Streptomyces venezuelae: one gene and its partner. The protein of the gene in region 2 interacts with the protein of the main gene of each other region in a pairwise test. Links are inferred from orthologs where the notes say so. Each region holds a gene or a part of one and is shown on either strand. Other genes may lie near its edges. The genes, in order: DEJ47_RS07115 and panC.

The links.
Region 1: the proteins of panC (region 2) and DEJ47_RS07115 interact in binary tests that used the Escherichia coli proteins (3 or more experiments, as listed by UniProt). The link is inferred for Streptomyces venezuelae from one-to-one orthologs.

Annotation. Positions count from the first base shown.
Region 1 is NZ_CP029193.1:1,529,738-1,538,993, reverse strand. The notes cover bases 3,762-6,726. They hold DEJ47_RS07115 (NUDIX hydrolase), read right to left. Parts: upstream 5,530-6,726; coding sequence 4,993-5,529; downstream 3,762-4,992. Other genes in these bases: DEJ47_RS07105 (TetR/AcrR family transcriptional regulator), read right to left, coding at 6,378-6,726; DEJ47_RS07110 (glucose 1-dehydrogenase), read right to left, coding at 5,587-6,381; DEJ47_RS07120 (YidH family protein), read right to left, coding at 4,549-4,941; DEJ47_RS07125 (DUF202 domain-containing protein), read right to left, coding at 4,220-4,552; DEJ47_RS07130 (NADP-dependent oxidoreductase), read left to right, coding at 3,762-3,964. Outside these bases: DEJ47_RS07150 (TetR/AcrR family transcriptional regulator), read left to right, coding at 1-90; DEJ47_RS07145 (acyl-CoA dehydrogenase family protein), read right to left, coding at 215-1,435; DEJ47_RS07140 (phosphotransferase family protein), read right to left, coding at 1,442-2,464; DEJ47_RS07135 (hypothetical protein), read right to left, coding at 2,600-2,896; more of DEJ47_RS07130, read left to right, coding at 3,029-3,761; more of DEJ47_RS07105, read right to left, coding at 6,727-7,028; DEJ47_RS07100 (FAD-binding dehydrogenase), read left to right, coding at 7,272-8,936; DEJ47_RS07095 (hypothetical protein), read left to right, coding at 9,147-9,256.
Region 2 is NZ_CP029193.1:4,550,817-4,560,105, reverse strand. The notes cover bases 2,276-5,273. They hold panC (pantoate--beta-alanine ligase), read right to left. Parts: upstream 4,281-5,273; coding sequence 3,270-4,280; downstream 2,276-3,269. Other genes in these bases: DEJ47_RS21155 (Rossmann-like and DUF2520 domain-containing protein), read right to left, coding at 4,277-5,236; DEJ47_RS21165 (L-aspartate oxidase), read right to left, coding at 2,276-3,273. In the rest of the region: DEJ47_RS21175 (type III pantothenate kinase), read right to left, coding at 1-557; nadC (carboxylating nicotinate-nucleotide diphosphorylase), read right to left, coding at 557-1,555; more of DEJ47_RS21165, read right to left, coding at 1,558-2,275; DEJ47_RS21150 (threonine aldolase family protein), read left to right, coding at 5,384-6,577; DEJ47_RS21145 (hypothetical protein), read right to left, coding at 6,534-6,761; DEJ47_RS21135 (DUF5937 family protein), read left to right, coding at 7,004-8,110; DEJ47_RS21130 (response regulator transcription factor), read right to left, coding at 8,152-8,823; DEJ47_RS21125 (sensor histidine kinase), read right to left, coding at 8,876-9,289. UniProt on the Escherichia coli protein: Catalyzes the condensation of pantoate with beta-alanine in an ATP-dependent reaction via a pantoyl-adenylate intermediate.

The DNA of each region.
Region 1 (9,256 bases), 3.0 Mb from region 2 along the record:
ACGTGGTACCGCCCGGAGGGCCCGCTCTCCCCCCAACAGGTGGCCGACCACCTGGCCGACCTCCTCCTGAGGGCCCTGCGGGCCCCGTAAGGGGCGCGGGGAACCGCGCGTTCAGCCCCCGCCGGGGGCGCGGTCGCGTCTGCCGCGGCAGGTTGCATGGCGCGTGCGGCTCGCCGAGGGCCGCTCGCGCAGTTCCCCGCGCCCCTGAAGGGCGCTACACGTACCGCTTGAGTTCGCGGTGGGCCAGCGATCGCAGATGAACCTCGTCCGGCCCGTCGGCCAAGCGCAGCGTCCTCGCCGCGGCCCACAGCTCCGCGAGCGGGAAGTCCTGACTGACACCGCCCGCCCCGTGCAGCTGCACCGCGCGGTCGAGGATGTCCACCACCGCGCGGGGCGTCGCGATCTTGATGGACTGGATCTCCGTGTGCGCGCCCTTGTTGCCGACCGTGTCCATCAGCCACGCCGTCTTCAGGACCAGGAGCCGCAGCTGCTCGACGGCGACCCGCGCGTCCGCGATCCACTCCTGCACGACACCCTGCTGGGCGAGCGGTTTCCCGAAGGCCGTACGCGACACGGCGCGTCGGCACATCAGCTCGATGGCCCGCTCCGCCATGCCGATCAGCCGCATGCAGTGGTGGATGCGGCCCGGACCGAGCCGTGCCTGCGCGATGGCGAAGCCGCCGCCCTCCTCGCCGATGAGGTTCGACACGGGAACGCGGACCCGGTCGAAGACGACCTCGGCGTGACCTCCGTGGTAGTGGTCCTCGTACCCGTACACCCGCATGGCGCGCCGGACTTGAAGCCCGGGGGTGTCGCGCGGGACGAGCACCATCGACTGCTGGCGGCGGATGTCCGTGCCGTCGGGGTCGGTCTTGCCCATCACGATGAAGATCTTGCAGTCCGGGTTCATCGCCCCGGAGATGTACCACTTGCGCCCGCTGATGACGTACTGGGAGCCGTCGGCGGAGCGCTCGATGCGCGTCGTGATGTTCGTGGCGTCGGAGGAGGCGACCTCCGGCTCGGTCATCGCGAACGCCGAGCGGATCTCACCGGCCAGCAGCGGCTCCAGCCACTGCTTCCGCTGTTCCTCGCTGCCGAACTGCGCGAGCACCTCCATGTTGCCGGTGTCGGGCGCGGCGCAGTTCAGCGCGGTGGGCGCGAGTTGGGGGGAGCGGCCGGTGATCTCGGCGAGCGGCGCGTACTGGAGGTTGGTGAGCCCGGCACCGTGCTCGGCATCGGGCAAGAACAGGTTCCACAGGCCCTGCCTGCGTGCCTCGGCCTTCAGCTCCCCGACCACGGCGGGCGTGTCCCAGGGAGAGGCGAGCGCGGCCCGCTGCTCCTCGGCGACGGCCTCGGCCGGGTACACGTGGTCGTCCATGAAGGCGAGCAGCCTGTCGCGCAGCTCTTCGGTGCGGGCGTCGTATGCGAAGTCCACGGAGGGTCAGCCTTCCTGGAGGGTCGTCAGACCGTGCTGGATGAAGACGGGCACCAGCTCGCCGATCCTGTCGAAGCCCGCACCGACCGTCTGGCCCAGCGTGTAGCGGTAGTGGATGCCCTCCAGGATCACGGCGAGCTTGAACCACGCGAACGCCGTGTACCAGGAGACGGCCGACACGTCGCGCCCCGAGCGCACGGCGTACCGCTCGATCAGCTCGGCGGGGTCCGGATGGCCCGGCGCGCCCGCCGTGGTGCTGACGGGGGAGTCGGGCACCTCCAGTCTCGCGCTGTACATCACGAGCAGGCCGAGGTCGGTGAGCGGATCGCCGAGCGTGGACATCTCCCAGTCGAGGATGGCCTTGATCCGGTCGTCGTCGCCTATCAGGACGTTGTCCAGGCGGTAGTCGCCGTGGATGACGGTGGGCGCGGGAGAGTCGGGGAGGGAGCGGCCGAGCGCCGCGTGCAGCTCGTCGATGCCGGCGAGCTCGCGGTTGCGGGACGCGTCGAGCTGCTTGCCCCAGCGCCGCAGCTGCCGGTCGAGGAAGCCTTCGGGCCGCCCGAAGTCGCCGAGCCCGACGGCCGCCGGGTCGACGGCGTGCAGGTCGACGAGGGTGTCGACGAGGCCGAGCACCGCGGCACGGGTGCGCTCGGGACCGAGCGGCGCGAGCTCCTCGGCGGTGCGGTACGGGGTTCCGTCCACGAACTCCATCACGTAGAACGGCGACCCGAGGACGGATTCGTCCTCGCAGAGCAGGACGGGCGCGGGTACCGGCACGTCCGTCGGGTGCAGCGCGGCGATCACCCGGTGCTCGCGCCTCATGTCGTGCGCGGTGGCGAGGACGTGGCCCAGCGGGGGTCGCCGGACCACCCAGCGCGAGGTTCCGTCGGTGACGGCGTACGTGAGGTTCGACCGTCCGCCCTCGATGAGCCGGGCGGAGAGCGGGCCGCCGACCAGACCGGGCCGCTCGCGGTCGAGGTGGCCGCGCAACTGGTCGAGGTCGAGGCCCGGCGGGTGGTCTGAGCTCATCTTCGCTCCTGATCGGCGTGGTGGTGGCGGGCCACCGCGTGGGTGACTGCCCTCCATGATGCCGACCAGTCGGTATGCCGTCCAGAGGCTGCCGCGCCCCGTCACGGGGCGCGGGCGGAGTGGCGGCCGCGGGGCTCAGTGGTCGTCCCAGTGCCCGTCGTGCGACGCGTGCCGGTGGCCGTCGTGCAGATAGTCGACGTGGTCGCCGTGCGTCACGGAGTCGTGCCCGCAGCCGTCCCCGTGCTGGTGGTCGTGGCCCTGGTGCGCGGTGTGGCCGGTCGGCTCGCACTCGTCGTAGTGGTCGGAGTGCAGGCGGTGCATGTGGCCGTCGTGCGCGTAGTCGACGTGGTCGCCGTGCGGCACCTCGGGGTGGCCGCAGGCCGGACCGTGGACGTGGTCGTGCACCGGGTGTTCGTGGTGGAGGGTGGTCATGGCGCGCACCTTCTGTGGCTCCGGGGAAGGGTTGACCCTCTCAGGCTAGCCCCCGATGCCCCTTTATTTCCTTTATGCGAGTCTTGGCAGTCTCGACGGTGTTTCCCCCGACCTCCGCGAAGGCGACCCCTCATGAAGGCGATCAGTTACCGCAGCTACGGCGGGCCCGAAGTCCTCGAGTACGGGGAGGTGCGCGACCCCAAGGTCGGCCCCGACTCCGTCCTGGTGAAGGTCCGTGCCGCCGCCGTGAACCCCGTCGACTGGAAGTGCAGGGAGGGCCACCTCGACGGTCTCCTGGACCCCGTCTTCCCCGTGATCCCCGGCTGGGACGTCTCCGGCGTGGTGGTCCAACCGGGCGCGGCGGCACCGGAGTTCGCGGTGGGGGACGAGGTCATCGGCTACGTACGCGAGGACTTCCTCTCCCGCGGCACCTTCGCGGAGTACGTCGCCGCGCCGATCCGCACCCTCGCCCGCAAGCCACGCAACCTCACCTTCGAGGAGGCCGCGGGGCTGCCCCTCGCCGGCCTCACCGCGTACCAGGTCATCAACCAGGCGCTCGAGGTCACCGAGGGCGACGTCGTCCTCGTGCACGCGGCGGCGGGCGGCGTCGGCTCGATCGCCGTGCAGCTGGCCCGGCACGCGGGTGCCCGCGTCATCGGCACCGCGAGCGAACGCAACCACGACTACCTGCGCGACCTTGGCGCCGAGCCGGTCACGTACGGGGACGGTCTGGTGGACCGGGTCCGCGGACTGGCCCCGGAGGGCGTCGACGCGGCGTTCGACCCGGTGGGCGGCGACACGCTGAAGGCGTCCGCGGAGCTCCTCTCGCCGGGCGGCCGCCTCGCGTCCATCGCGGACGGCGGAGTGATCGGCCTCGGCGGCCACTACTGCTTCGTACGTCCCGTCGCCGCGGACCTCCAGCGCCTGTCCGAACTCGCCGAGCAGGACGTCGTGACCGTCCACGTGGACAGGACGTTCCCGCTGGAGCGGGCGGCCGAGGCGCACCGGCTGAGCGAGGAGGGCCGGACGAGGGGGAAGATCGTGGTGACGGTGGAGTGGAAGGAGTGAGGGCCGGGCGGCCCACCGGTCCGGGGAACGCAACGCCGACGTCGGTTCCGCCGGGCACTGGGCCGCGGGACACCCCGCCGCCCGCAGGAGGGCGTCGAAGTGATGCACCGCGGAGAGGAAGGCGCTTCGCCCCTCGTGCATGAGGTCCGCACTCTTCGCCCGCTCCTCGCGCCCCCCGGGCACGTCGAGCAGCCGCGTCCCCTCGGGGCAGAGGGAACCTCGCGAAGTACGCGTATGGTCACGCCTTCCGCGGGGTCAGATCAGCATCACCACCGCGCACACCGCCAGCGCCACCGTGCACAGCGCCGCCGCCCGCGCCGCCCCCAGTGACATCGTGCGGGGCCGGGGCGCCGTCAGCGTGACCATCCGGCGGTGGGCCACCGCCAGGAAGCCGAGCCAGAGCAGCAGGCACAGGGCGCAGGCGAGCACGCCGAACGCCGTGGCCCCGTCGTGCAGGACCGCGCGGGCGGCGAGCACCGCGGCCACCGTGCACGACAGGGTGGTACGCCGCCACGCGAGACGGGTGCGCTCCGGCTGCAGCCCGGGGTCACGGACCTGCGCGGACCCCTGACCGGCCGCCTGCGTCACCCCTCCCACCCGAACAGCACGACCACCACCATGGCGAGCGCGACCACCGCGACCGCCAGGCTCAGCACCGTCGGGAAGCGGCTGGACGGCAGGTCGTCGCCGCGCCGCATGGCCCGCTCGCAGCGCACCCAGTGGTTGACCGCGCGCAGCGCGCACAGGACCCCCGAGACGAGCAGTGCGAGCGCGAGCCCGATCCGCCACCCCCAGCGCAGGTCCGGCAGGAACTGGTCCACGGCGAAGCCGCCGCCGATCAGCGCGAGCGCGGTGCGCAGCCAGGCCAGGAAGGTGCGTTCGTTGGCGAGGGAGAAGCGGTAGTCCGGGGTGTCGCCGTCCTCGCGGATCCGCTCGGGCGCGAACCACAGCTTCAGGCTCTGTACGAAAGTGCTCACGGCCGCACCCTAGGCGGTGACGATCAAGCCGCGTCGCTCACGCCGCGTCGGTCATGCCGCGCGGAAGGCCCTCAGCCGGTGGTAGGCGTCGAGCCCGTCGGGCACCCACTCCCACTCGCCGAGCCGCCGCTCCAGCTCGTCCTCCGTGATGAACGCGTGCCAGGCTACCTCTTCGACCTGCGGCCGCACGGGCAGCTCGCAGCGGACTTCGTAGAGGTACGACCACCAGGTCTTCCCCGCCCCGTCGTCGTACAGGAACTTGAACAGCGGGGTGGGGCGCGGCAGTCCGTGGACGCCGAGCTCCTCCTCCGCCTCGCGCAGCGCCGCGTCGTCGCAGGACTCCCCGGCGCCGACCACCCCGCCGACGAACATGTCGTACAGCGAGGGGAAGACCAGCTTGGTCGGGGTGCGGCGGTGCACGAAGACGCGTCCCTCGGCGTCGCGCGCCAGGATGAACGCGCAACGGTGGCGCAGCCCGCGCGCGTACGCCTCGCCGCGCCGGGATTCGCCGACCACCTCGTCGTGCTCGTCGACGATGGTGATCATCTCTTCGCTGGGGTCGGGCGCGGGCCCGCGGTCGCCGGTCATGCGCCCCATCCAACCGCACTCCGCCGCGAGAGCACCGGCGAGGCGGTCACCGCTGGGTCACTGGCCCATGACGTACTTCACGGTCGGGCCCGCCGTCCAGCCGCCGTCGACGGCTAGCTCGGCGCCCGTGACGTAGGAGGCGGCGTCGGAGAGCAGGAAGACCATGGCGCCCGCGATCTCGTGCGGCTCGCCGACCCGGCCCATCGGGGTGTTGGGGTACTTGCCCTCGCCCTTCTCGATGCCGACCTGGGCCGTCATGGGGGTGTACGTCATGCCGGGGTGGACGGAGTTGACGCGGATGCGGGCCGTGCCGAGCTCCACCGCGCCGATCTTGGTGAGGCCGCGCACGCCCCACTTGGACGCGCCGTATCCGGCGGTCAGCGCCAGGCCCATCAGCCCGGCGGCGGACGAGATGTTCACGATGGAGCCGCCCCCGGCCTCCTTCATGGCCGGGATCACGGTCTTCATGCCGATGAAGACGCCGGTGAGGTTGATGTCGAGGACCTTGCGGAAGTGCTCGACGGACTCCGACTCCAGGAACTGGCCGGTGGATATACCGGCGTTGTTCACCAGGCCGTGCAGACCGCCGAACCCGGTGACGGCGAGGTCGACGACGCGCCGCCAGTCCTCCTCCGACGTCACGTCGTGGTGCGCGAACCGGGCGCGCTCGCCGAGTTCCGCGGCGGTGGCCTCGCCCTCGTCCACGAGGACATCGGTGAGGACGACGTTCGCGCCCGCGGCGACGGCCTGGCGCGCGGCCTCCGCGCCGAGGCCGCGCGCGGCGCCGGTGATGACGACGGTGCGGCCGGTGAGGTCGTACTGCCCGGTGGGGTGGCTGTCGTGTCGGCTCATGCGGTGTCTCCAGGGATGGGATGCGGGGCCCGCAGCAGCGCTGCGGTGGTGGCGGCGAGATCGGCCAGGAAGACGTCCTCGCCGGTCAGGGGGGTGGTGCCGGCCAGGTACTGGCGCGCGCGGTCGCCCAGCGCGGCGCCGACCAGCGTGAGGGCGAGGTCGATCCGTTCCAGGCGGACCGGCTCGGGCAGGGCGGGGACGAGGGCGACGAGGCAGTCCTCGATCCGTCCGATGAGCGTCCAGTAGACGGTGCCGTCGAGGGTGGGGTGCGGGGTGCGGGTGCGGACGCCGCTCTCGTGGCTGAGCTGGGCGGAGATCCGCAGGCAGCGGCGCCCGCGCTCGGTGCGGAGCTCGGTGGCCTCGGCGCGGACGAGGGCGGCGAGCAGTCCGTGCAGGCCGATGTCGTCGCCGGCGCGGGCGAGCTCGGCGGTGAGGACCTGCTCGGTGCGGTGCTGGCGGGCGGCCATCACGGCGTCGAGGAGGCCCGCGCGCGAGCCGAAGTGGTACTGGACGGCGGACGGGTTGCTCTGCCCCGCGAGCCGCACGATGTCCCGCAGCTGGGCCCCGTCCACGCCCTGAGCGGCGAAGACCTCTTCCCCGGCACGGATGAGCTTCTCCCGGGTCTCGGGACCTGAGGTTCTGGGCATGAGGCCATGGTAATGCTGCCCATTATTAAAAGGCGACGCGGACAGGAGCCCGGGATACGGGCAAGGGGCCCGGCCGACCATGACCGCCGCCGACCCGCCGGCCCGCCCGCGCCGTGCACCGGATCTCGGCGAACTCCCTCGCCCTGTCGGTTGACGTCCGTCACTCCGCTGCCCAGGATCTGACCTGTGCGTGAGATGACCCACCAGTAACCTTGCGGGACCTTGTCGAGGAGGACGACCTCAATGGCGTACGACGCAGATGTGATCGTGATCGGGGCAGGGCTGGCGGGACTCGCGGCGACCGCGGAGCTCGTCGACGCGGGCCGCCGGGTCATCCTCGTCGACCAGGAGCCCGAGCACGCGATCGGCGGTCAGGCGCACTGGTCCTTCGGCGGTCTGTTCTTCGTCGACTCGCCCGAGCAGCGGCGGATGCGGATCAAGGACTCGCACGCGCTCGCGCTCCAGGACTGGATGGGGACGGCGGCGTTCGACCGCCGGGAGGACCACTGGCCGCGCAAGTGGGCGGAGGCGTACGTCGACTTCGCGGCCGGCGAGAAGCGGTCCTGGCTGCACGGGCAGGGCGTCCGGTTCTTCCCCGTCGTCGGCTGGGCGGAGCGCGGCGGCTACGACGCGCAGGGCCACGGCAACTCGGTGCCCCGGTTCCACATCACCTGGGGCACGGGCCCCGGGCTGCTCGCACCGTTCGTGCGACGGGTGCGGGCGGGGGCCGCGCGCGGCCTCGTGCAGCTGAGGTTCCGGCACCGGGTCACGGGTCTCTCGCGCAGCGCGGGCAGCGTCGACACGGTCTCCGGCGAGGTGCTCGAACCGTCGGCCGTCGAGCGGGGTGAGGCCAGCAGCCGCGTGGTGACCGGCGGCTTCGAGTTCCGGGCCCAAGCGGTGATCGTCACCTCCGGCGGCATCGGCGGCAACCACGACCTCGTCCGCGCCAACTGGCCCGAGCGGCTCGGCACCCCGCCCCGGAAGATGATCTCCGGCGTCCCCGCCCACGTGGACGGCCGGATGCTCGGCATCGCCGAGGACGCGGGCGCCCACCTGATCAACCGCGACCGGATGTGGCACTACACCGAGGGCATCCAGAACTGGAACCCCATCTGGGACCGGCACGGCATCCGCATCCTGCCGGGCCCCTCCTCGCTCTGGCTCGACGCGCGCGGCGACCGGCTGCCGGTGCCGCTGTTCCCCGGCTTCGACACGCTCGGCACCCTGGAACACATCATGAGGTCCGGACACGACTACACGTGGTTCGTGCTCAACCAGCGCATCATCGGCAAGGAGTTCACCCTCAGCGGCTCGGAGCAGAACCCCGACCTGACGGGCAAGTCCGTGCGCGGCGTCATCGACCGGGCCCGCTCCGAAGTGCCGGGCCCCGTCAAGGCGTTCATGGACCACGGCGTCGACTTCGTCGTGGAGAAGGACCTCGGTGCCCTCGTGCGTGGCATGAACGCCCTCACCGGGAACTCGGCGAATCCCCTCATCGACGAGGACACCCTGCGCCGCACCATCGCCGCCCGCGACCGCGAGATCGCCAATCCCTTCACCAAGGACCTCCAGGTGACGGCCATCCGCGGCGCCCGCAAGTTCCTCGGCGACCGGCTCATCCGCGCCGCCGCCCCGCACCGCATCCTCGACCCCAAGGCCGGCCCGCTCGTCGCCGTCCGCCTCAACATCCTCACCCGCAAGACCCTCGGCGGCCTGGAGACCGACCTGTCCTCGCGCGTCCTGACCGAGGGCGGGCAGCCGCTCCCGGGTGTGTACGCGGCCGGGGAGGCCGCCGGATTCGGCGGCGGGGGAGTGCACGGCTACCGCTCGCTCGAAGGAACCTTCCTCGGCGGCTGCCTCTTCTCGGGCCGCACGGCGGGCCGCGCCGCCGCCCGCGCGGTGAAGTGAACGCGGTCCTGGCCCAGTCCGAGTTCGATGCGAGTGTTTCTCGAGTGCGGGGTGGTAGAGGAGTTCGCCCAGGTGACGGGTGAAGTCTGAGGATTCTGAGACGAGTTGGTGAAGGCGCTGAGACCACCGGGCCTTGACGTGGAGCAGTGCCTACCGCTTTGCTGTGCGTGATCATCCGTACGCAAGCCGCCTCGGGGAGGACGTCCCGCGGTGTCACCACCCCCGCCCCCACTGGGCCGATCCCGCAAGAAGGCCGCGGGGCACGCCTTCGACGCCGCACTCGACGACGCCGAACTCGTCGCCGCACGCGCGGCCTTGGC
Region 2 (9,289 bases):
CCGATGACGCTGCGCGGTCGGGCCAGTTCGATCTTCCGGAGCTGAGCGCCTCGTACACCGAGAGCCTCCACGGAGATCTCGATGCCGGGAGCGATGACCCCGCCCGCGTACTCCCCGCGCGCGGACACCGCGTCGAAGGTCGTGGCGGTGCCGAAGTCGACGACGATCGCCGGGCCGCCGTAGAGCTCGACCGCCGCCACCGCGTTGATGATGCGGTCGGCGCCGACCTCCTTGGGGTTGTCCATGAGGATCGGCACGCCGGTCTTGATGCCGGGCTCGACGAGGACGGCGGGCACGTCTCCGTAGTAGCGGCGCGTGACCTCGCGCAGTTCGTGCAGGACCGAGGGGACGGTCGAGCAGATGGCGATGCCGTCGATGCCGTCGCCGAGCTCGTCGCCGAGCAGGGGGTGCATGCCCATCAGGCCGTTGAGGAGCACGGCCAGTTCATCGGCGGTGCGGCGCGCGTCCGTGGAGATCCGCCAGTGCTCGACGATGTCCTCGCCGTCGAAGAGGCCGAGGACGGTGTGGGTGTTGCCCACGTCGATGGTGAGGAGCATCAGTCGCGCACCGCTTCTCGCAGGTCGAGGCCGATGTCGAGGATCGGGGACGAGTGGGTGAGGGCGCCCACGGCGAGGTAGTCGACGCCCGTCTCGGCGTACGCGCGGGCGTTCTCCAGGGTGAGGCGGCCCGAGGACTCCAGGAACGCGCGGCCGTCGACGAGGGCGACGGCCTCCGCCGTCTCGCCGGGCGTGAAGTTGTCCAGGAGGATCAGGTCGGCGCCCGCGTCGACGACCTCGCGCAGCTGGTGGAGCGTGTCGACCTCGACCTCGATCGGCACCTCAGGGAACTGCTCGCGCACGGCCTCGAAGGCCTGGGCGACGCCGCCCGCGGCGACCACGTGGTTGTCCTTGACCAGGGCCGCGTCGGCGAGCGACATGCGGTGGTTGACGCCGCCGCCCATGCGGACCGCGTACTTCTCCAGGGCGCGGTAGCCCGGCGTCGTCTTGCGGGTGTCGCGGACCTTCGCCTTCGTGCCGTCGAGGGCGTCGGCCCACGCGCGCGTGGCGGTCGCGATGCCGGAGAGACGGCACAGGATGTTCAGCGCGCTGCGTTCGGCGGTGAGCAGGTCGCGGGTGCGGGTGGTGACGCTGAGGAGCACGTCACCGGCGGCGACGCGGTCGCCGTCCTCGACGTGCCGCTCGACCTCGAACTCCTCCTCGCACACCACGGAGATGACGGCCTCGGCGACGCGGAGACCCGCGACGGTGCCCGCCTCGCGCGCCGCGAAGTCGGCGGTGGCGACGGCGTCCTCGGGGATGGTGGCCGCCGTGGTGACGTCCACCCCGCCCGCCAGGTCCTCCTCGATGGCCATGTGCGCGATGTCCTCGATCTGCACGGGATCGAGTCCTGCTTCGGTCAGGAGCTGTACGAGCGCGGGGTCGAGGCCGCACTCCAGGGCGTCGTAGGCGTCGTCACCGCCGCAGCCGCAGGCGTCGCCGCAGCCACCGCCTGCGGCTGAGGGGGCGGCGAGGGGGAGGTCGTCGGGGGTGCTCACGGTCACTGCTCCTGGGGACTGGGACGGGTCGGAGGGAAGTCGTGGGTCTCGGTCGTGTGCGCCGCCAGGGTCCTGTCCGGATTGAGGCGTACGACGATGTGGCGCCGCCAGGCCGCGTCGTCGCGGTCGGCGTGGTCCTCGCGCCAGTGGCAGCCGCGGGTCTCCTCGCGGCGCTGGGCGGCGGCCACCAGGACGCGGGCGACGCACAGGAGGTTGGTGGTCTCCCAGGTGTCGACGCCGGGCTCGGCCGTCTTGCCGTGCTCGGCGAGGGCGCCCGCCGCCTCGGCGTGGATGCGGGCCAGCTGTGCGGCGGCCTCGCTGAGGGACGAGGCGGAGCGGAGGACTCCGGCGCCTTCGGTCATGACGCGCTGGATGGCGAAGCGGGCCTCGGCCGGGAGGAGGGGGTGCGTCGGGGGCCCGGAGGGTGTGACGGGAGCCGGCACGCGCGCGTGGAGGGTGTTCTCCGCGTGCTGCGCCACGATGTCGTCGGCGATGCGCTCGGCGTAGACCAGGCCTTCGAGGAGGGAGTTGGAGGCGAGCCGGTTGGCGCCGTGCACGCCGGTGCAGGCGACCTCCCCGCAGGCGTAGAGCCCCGGGACGGTGGTGCGGCCGTGCCGGTCGGTGCGGACGCCGCCCGAGGCGTAGTGCGCGGCGGGGGCGATGGGGATGGGCTCGGTGACGGGGTCGATGCCGTGCGCGCGGCAGGCGGCCAGGATCGTCGGGAAGCGGTTCTCCCACATCTCGGCGCCGAAGTGGCGGGCGTCGAGGAACATGTGGTCGGCGCCCTTCTCCTGCATGCGGCGCATGATGCCCTTGGCGACGATGTCGCGGGGCGCCAGCTCGGCCAGCTCGTGCTGTCCGACCATGAAGCGCACGCCGTCGGCGTCCACGAGGTGCGCGCCCTCGCCTCGCACGGCCTCGGAGACCAGCGGCTGCTGGCCCTCGGCGTCGGTGCCGAGGAACAGCACCGTGGGGTGGAACTGCACGAATTCGAGGTCGGAGACCTCCGCGCCCGCGCGCAGGGCGAGCGCGACGCCGTCGCCCGTGGAGACGGACGGGTTCGTGGTCGCGGAGAAGACCTGGCCCATGCCGCCGGTGGCGAGGACGACCGCGGGGGCGTGGACGGCGCCCACGCCGTCGTGCTGGCCCTCCCCCATGACGTGCAGGGAGACACCGGCGGTGTGACCGTCGGCGTCGGTGAGGAGGTCGAGGACCAGCGCGTTCTCGATCGTCGGGATGCCGCGCGCGCGGACCGCCTCGACGAGGGCGCGGGAGATCTCCGCGCCGGTCGCGTCGCCGCCCGCGTGCGCGATGCGGCGCCGGTGGTGGCCGCCCTCGCGGGCCAGCTCGATGGCGCCTTCGGAGTCCCTGTCGAAGTGCGCGCCGGTCTCGATGAGGCGGCGTACGGCACCGGGGCCCTCGGTGACGAGGGTCCGCACGGCCTCCTCGTCGCAGAGGCCCGCGCCCGCCACGAGCGTGTCGTCCAGGTGCTCCTCGGGTGTGTCGCCCTCGCCGATCGCCGCGGCGACACCGCCCTGCGCCCAGCGCGTGGAGCCCGCGTCCAGGCGGGCCTTGGTCACCACGACCGTCCTGAGTCCCGCGGCAGCGCCGCGCAGGGCGGCGGTCAGCCCGGCCACTCCGGAGCCGACGACCACGATGTCGGCGTCGAGGGACCAGCCGGGGGCGGGCGCATGCAGCCGTATGCCGGTGGCACTCATGCGGGGACTCCGAACGTCAGCGGGATGTTGTCGATGAGGCGCGTCGAGCCGACCCGGGCGGCCACGGCGAGGACGGCCTCACCGCGGTGGTCGGGGCGGACCTCGGTGAAGTCGGCGGGGTCCACCAGCGCCACGTAGTCCAGCTCCAGCGGGGGGACCAGGCGGGCGGCCTCGTCGAGAACGAGGCGGGCCGCGGCGACGACGGCGGCGGGTCCGCCGGTCGCGGAGGGCTCGGCGGACTCCGCCACGGCGTGTGCGTCGGCCGCCGCGCGGGACTCGCCGATCTCGCTCAGGGCGACGGCACGCGCGCGTGAGGCGGGGGCACTGGCGGCCCGTGCGCGCAGCGCCTCCTGGGCGGCGTGCCGGTCGCGGCCCGCGAAGAGGGCCTGGGAGAGGGCGAGCGCGGTGCGCCGCTCGGCCGGGGCGAGGTAGCGGTTGCGGCTGGAGAGGGCCAGGCCGTCTTCCTCGCGGACGGTGGGGACGCCGACGATCTCGACCGGGAAGTTGAGGTCGCGGACCATGCGGCGGATCAGGGCGAGCTGCTGCGCGTCCTTCTGCCCGAAGAGCGCCACGTCGGGCGCGGTGAGGTGCAGCAGCTTGGCGACGACGGTGAGCATGCCGTCGAAGTGCCCGGGGCGCGTGACGCCTTCGAGGACGGTGCCCATGGGGCCCGCGCCGACGCGGACCTGGGGTTCACCGCCCGGGTACACCTCGTCCACGGAGGGGGCGAACACGATGTCCGCCCCGGCCTGCTCGGCGATCTTGAGGTCGGCTTCGAGGGTGCGCGGGTAGCGGTCGAGGTCCTCGCCGGCGCCGAACTGGAGCGGGTTCACGAAGACCGTGACGACGACCTCGCCCTCGGGTCCCGCGACGCGGCGTGCGGCCCGGACCAGGGAGGCGTGTCCCTCGTGCAGGGCACCCATGGTCATGACGACGGCCCGGCGGCCCGCACGCGCGCGCGTGCGGAGTGACTCCGCGGTGTGCAGCAGCGTGGTGCGCGTGCTCATCGGTTTCCCCCTTCGGGTCCGCCGCCGGTTCCGGTGGCGCCGCGGCCCCCGTCGCCTCCGTCGGCGAGGACCCCGAGGAGGTCCTCGGCGAGCTCGGGCTTGAGCAGGCCGTGGGCGAGCGCGCGGTCGGCGGTGGCGCGGGCCATCGCGAGGTACCCAGCGACGGTCTGCGGCGCGTGCTCGCGCAACTCGGCGACATGGGCGGCGACGGTGCCCGCGTCCCCGCGCGCGACGGGTCCGGTGAGTGCCGCGTCGCCCGAGCGGAGCGCGTTGTCGAGGGCGGCGCCGAGCAGCGGTCCGAGCATGCGGTCGGGGGCGGCGACGCCCGCGTCGCGCAGCAGGTCCATGGACTCGGCGACCAGGGTGACCAGGTGGTTCGCGCCCAGCGCGAGGGCCGCGTGATAGAGCGGGCGGTTCTCCTCGGCGATCCACTCGGGCTCGCCGCCCATCTCGATGACCAGGGCTTCGGCGGCGAGCCGAAGCTCCTCGGGGGCGGTCACCCCGAAGGAGCATCCGGCGAGGCGCTGCACGTCGACGGCGGTGCCGGTGAAGGTCATGGCGGGGTGCAGCGCGAGCGGCAGGGCTCCGGCGCGCAGGGCGGGTTCGAGGACCTGTGTGCCGTACCGCCCGGAGGTGTGGACGAGCAGTTGGCCGGGGCGGACGGCGCCGGTCTCGGCGAGGCCCTCGACGAGGCCGGGGAGCGCGTCGTCGGGGACGGTCAGGAGCACCAGGTCGGCGCGTTCGAGGACCTCGGCGGGCGGGACGAGGGGGACGTCGGGGAGCAGGGCGGCGGCCCTTCGCACCGACGCGTCGGACACGCCGGACGCGGCCACCGGACGGTGGCCCGCGAGCTGCAGTGACGCGGCGAGCGCGGGTCCCACCCGGCCCGCTCCCACGACTCCCACGGTGAGCCTCGCGGGGCGGTCCCGCGGGTCTGGCTGATGCGATGCGTTCACGCGGCGGCGCCTTCCGTTCCAGTCCGCTCGGGGTACCGGACGATTTCTCGTCATGTTAACGCGATTGGTTGGCGCCGCGTCTTCGGCTGTCCACAGGCTGTGGTTATTCATATGACCGGTGAGCGGTGAACGGGCCATGCTCGGAGGATGCCCTTCGAAAGCGCAGTAGAAGACCGGCCGGACCCTCAGGCGACGCCCGACACGCCCGACGCCGACGAACTCGAGGCAGCCCGCCGACGTGCCGCCGCCGTGGGCGCCGCCCGGACCCTGCACCGTTCCGTCCTGAACGTCCCCTTGACCGAGCGCCTGTCGGCGCTGGCCGCGGCGGCTCCCGACGTGGTCGGCCCCGAGGCCTCCACCGACGTGTACGGCAACGGCGTCGTCGCCACCCTGGAGGGCGAGGTCGCGCGGCTGCTCGGCACGGAGGACGCCGCGTTCTTCCCGACCGGCACGATGGCGCAGCAGGTCGCGCTGCGCTGCTGGGCGGGCCGTACGGGGAACGCGACGGTGGCACTGCACCCCAAGGCACATCCCGAAGTGCACGAAGGGTCCGCGTTCTCCGTGGTCAGCGGGTTGCGGACGGTGCATCCGACGCGTGAGCCGCGACTGCCGACGGCGGACGAAGTGCGGGACTTCGAGGAGCCTTTCGGGACGCTGATGCTCGAACTGCCGCTCCGGGACGCGGGTTTCGTCCTGCCGGAGTGGGAGGAGCTGGAGGCGGTCGTGGCGGCGGCCCGCGAGAGGGACGCGGTCGTGCACTTCGACGGCGCGCGGCTGTGGGAGTGCACGGCGCATTTCGGTCGCGGCCTCGCGGAGATCGCCGGTCTCGCCGACTCCGTGTACGTGTCGTTCTACAAGTCCCTCGAGGGGCTGAGCGGCGCCGCGCTGGCCGGTCCGCGCACGCTCGTCGAGGAGGCGAGGGTGTGGCGCCACCGCTACGGAGGGCAGCTGTTCCAGCAGTTCCCCGTCGCGGTCTCGGCCCTCGTCGGCCTGAAGCACACGCTGCCCCGGCTGCCGGAGTACGTCGCCCACGCGCGCGTGGTGGCCGACGCGCTGCACGAGGGGTTCGCGGCCGCGGGGGTGTCCTGGTCGCGGGTGCATCCGGAGCGCCCGCACACGCACCAGTTCCAGGTGTGGCTGCCGTACGCCCCCGACGTACTGAACGAGGCGTGTCTCGGGCAGGCGGAGGAGACCGGCACGCTGCTGTTCGGGCGCTGGTTCCCGGACGGGCCGCCCGGCCTCTCGGTCACGGAGGTCACCGTGACCGAAGAGGGCCTCAAGTGGGCGGCCCATGACGTCAGGGAAGCGGTCGCGGAGTTCGTACGACGGATCCCCGGGTGAGGCGGGCCAGGGCGGCGCGGACCCGGCCGCGTGCGGGACGTTCGGCCAGGACCGCGCGGAAGCGGCCGTAGTCGCGGACCTCGCGGACCGCCTGCCAGTCGTGCTGTCCGGGCGCGGGCGGCGTCGGCCCGCCGTGCTGCGCGGCGCGGTAGGAGTCGAGGAGGAACTGCTGGGTGACGCTCATGACGGACAACCTCTCGGTATAAATAGTACTTAACGGACATCGATGGGCTGGTCGTGCCCCTGCTCGGTCGTCGACAGCGACGGATGGGGTCGGGGATGACAGCCGGGGGCCGGCCACGGCGGCGCTGCCGCGGCCTCCCTGCGACCACAAGCCTGCGCCCCTCCCGCCGTCCGCGTCGCGTCGATTGACGAGCGCCGTCAATCGGCGGCCACGCTGTCGGTGGCGAGGTGCACCATGGGGCCATGAGCGTGAGCATCGACATCAGCGGGCTGGCCCTGGAGCGCATCCACGTCGTGCCCTCGCCCCTGTCCGAACTCGGCATGTCGCTGCACGCCCTGTCCGAGCCCGGCCACCACCCGGGGCTGCAGGGCTGGGTGACCGCCGTGTCCACGCGCCTGGACCCCTGCCTCGCGGACCGCCTCTGCGAGGCCGACTTCCTGTGGCGCACGACGTTCTCGGACGTGTTCGCGCCCTTCGCCGGGCTGCCCGGCCAGAGCGAGCTCCCTGGGGCCACGCTCGCCGAGGAGCTCGACCAGCTGGACAAGCTGAGCGACGAACAGTTCGTGGACGCGGCCCTGGAGTTCACCTGCCAGTCGACGTACACGGAACCGGACCGCAAGCTCCTCTCCGACCCCGCCGTGCAGCGGCGCGCACTGGACCTCGCCGCCGCGCGCGGCCCGCACCAGGTGCGCTTCACCAAGCGGCTCCTGGAGGATCCGCCCGTCGTCCGCGCGTGGTTCCGCACGCTCATGGAGGACTGCGACGAGGCCTTCTTCGCCGACACCTGGGCCCGCGTGCACCACCAACTGGCCGCGGACGCCCGGCACAAGACCGAACTGCTGCGGCGCAAGGGGCTCGCGGAGGCCCTGAAGGCCATCTCCGGGGCGGTGTCCCTGGACGAGAGCGGTCAGGTCATCACCGTGGACAAGATGTCCGACGGCCGGACCACCACCGGCTCAGGAGGCCTGACGATCGTGCCGACGAGCCTCGGCTGGCCGCATCTGTGGGTGCTGCACCGCAGGGGCTGGCAGGCGTCGATCACGTACCCGATCAGCACCCCCGGCCTCACCTCGCCGCCCACCGTGGAGCAGCTGACCCGCCGCATGTCCGCGCTCGCCCACCCGGTGCGGATGCGCCTGTGCCGCCACCTCGCGCGCGGGGCGTACACCACGAGCGAGCTGGCCGACGCGCACGGCATGACGGCGCCGGAGATATCCCGGCACCTGAGCGTCCTGAAGAAGGCGGACCTGATCACCACGCGCCGCAGGGGGCGCTACGTCCAGCACCAGCTGGACATCAGCGTCGTGTCCCGCCTGGGCAGCGACTTCATAGAGGGCGTGCTGCGCTAGCCCGCCCCAGCGCTCGGCCTGCCCCGCAGGGCTCGTACGCCCTAGGAGCCGCCCCCGGCCCGCACGAGCCCCGTCTCGTACGCGAGGACCACCACCTGCACCCGGTCCCGCAGGTCCAGCTTGGTCAGGATGCGTCCGACGTGCGTCTTCACGGTCGCCTCCGACAGGACGAGCCGCGCGGCGATCTCGCCGTTCGACAGGCCCTGCGCGACCAGCACCATGACCTCGCGCTCGCGGTCCGTGAGGCGCTCCAGGTGCTTGTGCTGCGGCTGCCCGCCGGCGTTCGGCAGCATCGGCGCGAAACGGTCCAGGAGCCGCCTCGTCGTGGACGGCGCGACCACCGCGTCACCGCTGTGCACGGACCGGATCGCGGCGAGCAGCTCCCCCGGGGGCACGTCCTTGAGCATGAAGCCGGACGCCCCGGCCTTCAGCCCCGAGAAGGCGTACTCGTCGAGGTCGAACGTGGTCAGGATCAGGACCTTCGGCGGGTTCGCGTCCTGGCAGATGCGCCGGGTCGTCTCCACGCCGTCGAGCTTCGGCATGCGGACGTCCATCAGGACCACGTCGACCTCGGTCCCGCGCAGCACCTCCAGAGCCTCCACGCCGTCGCCCGCCTCCGCGACGACCTCCATGTCCGGCTGGGCGGCGAGCACCATCCGGAACCCGGTGCGCAGCAGCACCTGGTCGTCGACGAGCATCACACGGATCGACATCAAGGGTCCTTCCAAAGGGCTGTGGGGTCGAAAAGCCTGTGGGGCGATGTGCTCAGTGTGCGGGTTTCAGCGGCAGCAGCGCACTGATCCGGAAGCCGCCGCCGGGACGTGGCCCCGCGTCGAGTGTGCCGCCGACCATGCCGACCCGCTCGCGCATGCCGATCAGGCCGTGCCCGCTGCCGTCTGCCCCGCCGTCCTCGTACAGCTCGTGCGGGGCGCCCTTGCCGTCGTCCTCGACCAGCAGCCCGAGGCCGTCGTCGAAGTAGACGAGGCGCACGCTCGCCCCGGCGTTCTCACCCCCGTGCTTGCGGGTGTTGGTGAGGGCTTCCTGCACGATGCGGTACGCGGTGAGCTCGACGCCGCTGGGCAGGGGGCGCGGGGTGCCCTCCACCTTGTAGTCGACGGGCAGGCCCGCCGTGCGGACCTGTTCGATGAGTTCGTCGAGCTGCTCGACGTCGGGCTGCGG